2 regions of the Pseudoalteromonas espejiana DSM 9414 genome follow, and region 1 is predicted to be linked to the other one. Evidence: predicted binding sites of a transcription regulator. Region 1 holds the regulator's gene; the other holds the start of a gene.
The links. Region 1 encodes sigma-54, which starts transcription at its own class of promoters, with help from an activator protein. Its sites were predicted from a motif close to GTTGGCACGNNNNTNGNNT; they were not measured.
Positions count from the first base shown of each region.

Region 2: PESP_RS15090 (BON domain-containing protein) is a predicted target of sigma-54. The motif match lies at 1,637-1,655, and genes of this name have one in related genera.

Region 1 covers NZ_CP011028.1:3,214,303-3,217,475, reverse strand. The annotation lists gene rapZ (RNase adapter RapZ) at 1-162, opposite strand, end outside; gene PESP_RS14600 (PTS sugar transporter subunit IIA) at 182-634, opposite strand; gene hpf (ribosome hibernation promoting factor) at 639-926, opposite strand; gene PESP_RS14590 (RNA polymerase factor sigma-54) at 954-2,453, opposite strand; gene lptB (LPS export ABC transporter ATP-binding protein) at 2,523-3,173, opposite strand, start outside.
Region 2 covers NZ_CP011028.1:3,321,020-3,324,192, reverse strand. The annotation lists gene PESP_RS15100 (VOC family protein) at 231-647, shown strand; gene PESP_RS15095 (LiaF domain-containing protein) at 716-1,372, opposite strand; gene PESP_RS15090 (BON domain-containing protein) at 1,691-2,257, shown strand; gene PESP_RS15085 (YqaE/Pmp3 family membrane protein) at 2,323-2,481, shown strand; tRNA gene PESP_RS15080 (tRNA-Ile) at 2,750-2,826, shown strand; gene PESP_RS15075 (DUF4437 domain-containing protein) at 3,079-3,173, opposite strand, start outside.

The sequences.
Region 1 (3,173 bases):
ACTGACCGCTATTTTGTCGTAGTTATCTGATACGCTGCGTACCAAAGAGGGCAGTAAGTTTACCGGAATATTATCTACGCAATAATAACCCAAATCTTCAACTACGCGCAAAGCAACCGACTTTCCTGAACCAGAACGGCCGCTTATGATAATCAACTCCATTTATCGCCCTTAGTATTTACTACGATTGTTCAACAATAACGTTATACAGCTCAGCATCGGTTTTTGCACTGCGTAGCTGTTTACAAAATTCTTTGTTGCTCAGTTTATCAGCTATAGTTGCTAGAGTCTTTAGGTGCTGCTGGTTATCACCATCTGGTACGATGAGTGCCACAAAAATATCAACCGGGCAGTTATCTATCGCATCAAAGTTAACAGGTGTATCGCTAACAAGTACTAATGCAAGCGGCTCTTCTACGCCACCCATTCTGCCATGAGGAATCGCGATTCCTCGGCCAATACCTGTGCTACCTAGTTTTTCTCTGCTTGCTAATGCGTTGAGAATATCTTGCTGTGGTAAATAAGGTAATTTTTCATGAGCGAGTTCGCTAATGAATTCTAAAATTCTTTTTTTACTACTAAAAAGGACCGCAGCTTTGCTGCAGTCCTGGCATACTAATGTACTTAATTTCATAATATTAGTGTCTAGCGAGCTTCTCTTTATGTTTAATAACTTGGCGATCGAGTTTATCAATCAACGAGTCTATTGCGGCATACATATCTTGGTGCTCTGTAGAGGCAAATAAGTCTGCGCCACTTACATGAATTGTCGCTTCAGCTTTTTGGTTGAGTTTTTCTACATCGAGAATGACATGCACATTGCTAATATGATCTGAGTGCCTTTCCAGCTTTGCAAATTTATTATTTACATAGTCTTTAAGTGATTCAGTTACTTCTACGTGACGACCAGTTAGGTTTAGTTGCATAAGCATTTCCTCTTTGTTTTTTACGTCTTATATCAAACTCTTTCTCTGATTTGACGGTGGAATAGCTAGCGATTCACGGTATTTTGCTATTGTGCGTCTAGCTACTTTAATTCCTTGCTCTGCCAATATATCCGCAATTTTGCTATCACTCAATGGTTTAGCTGAGTTTTCCGCGGCAATTAGCTTTTTAATCAAGGCGCGTATTGCTGTAGATGAGCACTCACCACCGTTTTCGGTGCTTACATGGCTTGAGAAAAAGTATTTAAGCTCAAAAATACCACGTGGTGTATGCATATATTTTTGCGTAGTTACACGCGAAATTGTCGACTCGTGCATTTCTACCATTTCAGCAACATCGTTTAATACCATAGGCTTCATGGCTTCAGGGCCATGTTCAAAAAATGCCTGCTGCTGTTTTACAATACAGTTAGTTACTTTTAATAGCGTATCGTTTCTGCTCTCTAGGCTTTTAATAAACCATTTAGCTTCTTGCAGGTGAGAGCGAATAAATTGGCTATCACCCGAAGATTTTACGGTACGCGACATAGCCGCATACTGACTATTTACACGTATTTTTGGCATGCTATCTGGGTTTAACTCAACCACCCAGCGGCCTTTAATTTTTTTAACCGATACATCAGGTATAACATACTCAGACTCTTCCCTCACTATGGTATCAGCAGGTTTTGGGTTGAGAGTGTGTATTAATGTCATTACCTCTTTAAGCTCATCTTCTTTGAGCTTTGTTTTCTTCATTAATGTACGATAGTCGCGAGCTGCTAATAGATCAATATGATCGGTTAAGATCATTTTTGTTTGTTCTATTAAAGGTGTATCTTTATCAAATTGATTCAACTGTATACATAAGCACTCTTGTAGGCTTCGTGCTGCAATACCTACAGGGTCAAATAATTGAATTCGCTTTAAAACAGCTTCAATTTCATCAAGTTCAACTTCAACGTCATCATCGTGCTCTTGGTTAAAGCTTTCTAAAATTTCTTCGCAGCTTAACGTTAAAATACCTGAGTCATCTACAGCTTCTACAATGGCAATAGCAATTGCTTCGTCGGTAGGGCTAAAGGGTGTAAGTTGAAGCTGCCACATTAAATACTCATGAAGCGTTTCGGTAGAAGCACCTTGGTAAATAGACTCATCTTCTGGCATTGGGCCTGATGAAGCTGCAGGCGCGGCGCTCATGTATTCATCCCACGTAACATCCATTGCCATATCATCGCTAACGGTGTCTTTATTTAAAGCTTCACCGCTGTCTTGTTCGTATTCGCTGGCTGAATCGTCAGTTGATGCGCTTACGGTTACATCATCGGTGTCTGCTTTTTGCTCGTTTTTTCCAGCCGAATCTTCCGTGTAATCTTGCTCTTCAACTTCTAATAGCGGGTTGCTATCAAGTGCTTCTTGTATTTCTTGCTGGAGATCCAATGTACTGAGCTGCAGCAAACGTATCGCTTGCTGCAATTGTGGAGTCATTGTAAGTTGCTGGCCCATGCGCAGCTGTAATGATTGCCTCATGTATCTCTAACAATCCTTTTATGTTGTTATAATTAATATTAGCAGATGCTCAAAGGAGTGGCTTGATTGTTACAGCCTAAATTGCTCGCCTAAGTAAACATCGCGCACAGTTTTGTCGTTTAATACGTGTTCTGGAGTGCCAGATGCAATTAGCTCCCCATGAGAAACAATGTAGGCTTTTTCACAAACATCAAGGGTTTCTCTTACGTTGTGATCGGTAATTAGTACCCCAATCCCACGATTTTTAAGATGTTCAATTATTTTCTTTATATCTAACACTGAAATTGGATCAACACCAGCAAAAGGCTCATCCAATAAAATAAATTTAGGATTTGCGGCTAATGCGCGGGCAATTTCAACGCGGCGACGTTCGCCACCAGAAAGCGCCATACCTTGGCTGTCGCGAATGTGCTGAATACTAAACTCATCAAGTAGGTTGTTAAGCGTTTCTTCTCTAGCGGCTTTATTAAGCTCTTTTCGCGTTTCTAAAATCGCCATTAAGTTTTGATAAACTGTTAACTTTCTAAAAATTGATGACTCTTGTGGTAAATAGCCAATACCTAAGCGAGCACGGCTGTGCATAGGTAATAACGTAATGTCGTTATCATCTATTGAAATTTTACCTTTATCGCTAGGAACTAGGCCTACAATCATGTAAAACGTGGTGGTTTTACCTGCACCATTAGGGCCTAGTAAGCCAACAATACTACCTGCTTGAAC
Region 2 (3,173 bases), 110 kb from region 1:
GCTAACTGCGTTGAATTTAATTGCGTGAGGCCAGCTATTGACGCGTAAATCCGCCTTGTTCTCATTGAAAACCTTTGGCTAGAGAAAATAAATTTAAATGCCACAATAATTCATTATGTTAGTAAGTCTCTTAACCAGAGCTTGGGTTAAATAAAAAATAAAAAGTGCTTTACCTAAAGTTAGCTTGAGGTTTTATCTTGTGTTTAAGCAATCAACTAAGGTAAATAATAATGAGATTAGAGCACGTACATTTAGTCGTAAACGATATAGACGCCATGCTAACGTTTTATAAAGCAGCCTTTCCGTATTGGTCAATTAGGAGCGAAGGGCACAATACTTGGTATGGTAAACCAAAACGCTGGGTACACTTTGGTGATGATAATCACTACATTGCTATAAGCAACAACGGCGAGCATAAAAACAGAAATTTGACAGGGCATCAAGTAGGGCTGGCTCACTTTGCCTATGTTACAAACAATATAGACGCGCTTATAACGCGCTTAAAACAAGCGGGATTTAACCTAGATAAGCAAGGCGCAGAAAACCCCTTTAGAAAAAACGTGTATTACTTAGACCCGGCCGGGTTTGAGGTTGAATTTGTGCAGTACTTAAGTGACATACCTAGTGAGCGCAATAACGACTTATAAAATGTGTATTAAACAAGAGTATAGAAAAGCGCTTATTAGGGCTTTTCTATACCTTACATTTAAGTGCACTATTTATTGCTCACGCCAAGCTGCGCTTTTAAATCATTGGCAAAGCTTATAAACTTTTCTTTAATGGTGCGTTTAACTTTAACCTCAACAGAGCCTAATACAGTTCTACCTTCAATCTGAATAGTTGGGCCTTGGCGCTTATTTAGCGAGACAGTTTTATTTTCAAAGCTGCCCAATATACAAAACATTTTAGAAACCACATTAACGTGCTCTGGTACGTATATTTCTTCGCTACCAAAATAACAACTAACGTGAATAGTGACATGTTGGTGGGTAAATATGGCATCGGTAAAATCAAGTACAATTGACCCCATATAGTTTTGAATATAAATATCTTTAGGCACAACCCATTGGCCACTACGTTCGCTTGAGCCCAAAATGCTTTTTAAAGTCAGGCTTTCATTATCGCCTTGTTGTGCACTGTAGTTAGGTGAGAACTGAGTTTGTTTTTGAGCAGTATACTGTGTATCTGCGTTTAGAGTTAAATCTTCAACTAAGCCAAGCAGAGTGGTGTTGTCGGTTGCTTCCATTGCGCTGTCTAGGCGCCTTTCGAATGCTTCAGCAGATATTACTCCATGGCTGTAATTATAAATAAGTTGATCTATCACTTGTTCACGAACTTGCTCTATTGGGCGGTCTTCAATTTTTACAGACATGGGAGTAATCCTTTTTATATTTGCGTTATCGTTTTATTAGCAAGCCATATACCAATATTAAAACCATTTAATATCAAGTGCTTATGTTTTATATGAATTCCGTTGCTTTACTATATTAACGATAGATTAACCAAAACTGCAATATAATCGTTATTTTCACCACTTGAGAAACTTTTACCGAATAGCCTGTAAATGTTTACTCGCCCACTTAATACCAACTTGGCATATTTTCCCTTAAGTTGCTGAAATTTAAGGGATAACAAAGTTGGCCTAATGCTCGCATATATAAAAGTGTCTTTAATCAAAAGGAGAAAGATTATGAAAACATTCAACAAATCTATGATTGCGGCTTTAGTTCTTGGTACTACAGCTATGGGTGCTCAAGCGGGCACGTGGGAAAATGAAAGTAAAGATGCTTGGATTGATGGTAAGGCAGAAACAGTGCTTCTTATGAACACTAATCTAAACAACTTTGACATTAACACTGATGTAAAAAATGGCAAGGTAGTACTTACAGGTAAAGTAAACAGCGATCTTGATAAAGAGCTAGCTGAAGAACTTGTAATTAGCCTAGATGGCGTATCTGATGTAGAAAACAACCTAACAGTTGTTAAAAACATGGATATGGACGATAAAGATCGTGCCACTATGGATGATGACGATAACGACTTAACTGACGCTAAAATCACCACAGTAATTACTACACGTTTCTTATTTGACTCAGAAGTTGACGGTACAGACATCGATGTAGATACCGACAACGGTATAGTTAAGCTTAAAGGTTCTGTAGAAACAGAAGCCGAAAAGCAGTTAGCAGTGAAAATTGCTAAAAATGCTGAAGATGTTCGTGACGTAGTTGATGAATTAACTATTGTTGCTGAATAATACACTATACTAAAAAGCCCAGCCTAGCTGGGCTTTTTGTTTTGTCATTCTAAAGGAGCTACCCCATGGATATCATTCGTATAATTTTGTCGATTTTACTGCCACCATTAGGCGTGTTTTTGCAAGTAGGTTTAGGCATGCATTTTTGGCTAAATATTTTATTAACCCTGTTAGGTTACTTCCCAGGGTTAATACACGCAATCTACATTATCGCTAAAAAATAATGTGTAGCCGCTATAAATGTGAGCCGGCCACTTTTTTATAATTCAGATTGTAAAAAAGCGGCTTACATCCCTCCTTGTTCGTTTTTCTGTATTTTCTCGTCTATTAGCTTATAAAAAGATTACTATTTAAGCAGTCAGCTTACTGATTGTTAAAATAAAGGTTTTTGCTAGTGACAAGCCTTAAAAAACTTTTTATACTGCAACCCGCTTTAGTCGCTCAGTGGCTAAACGCTTCAAAAATTAACTACCTTGTAGTTATATAAAAGTTGGCCCCTTAGCTCAGTTGGTTAGAGCACACGACTCATAATCGTTAGGTCCCCAGTTCGAGTCTGGGAGGGGCCACCACTTTTCCAAGTTACCCTTCTTTATAAATACATTTTTAAACTTAATAATTAAATTTATAAATCCCACGCTTGATCTGCTTTACAGAATAGCTAGTTTTTGTTTTTTTAGATAATTTAGATAATTTAGATAATTTAGATATTAGGTGTTGAAAAGATTGGAGGTGTTTACGCTTTAGGCTCAAAGCAGCAAATAAAGGGATAGCCAACCGGTATAAAAAGCCTCCAGCAATGGCTTGCTAGAGGCGTTAAGTATTTAATTAACTTGGTACTTACTATTAGTACGAATGTAGATAGTTGCCGGCTTATCGCTGTTGTTTTCAAGCGAGTGAGTAAAGCGGCCCGTTGACT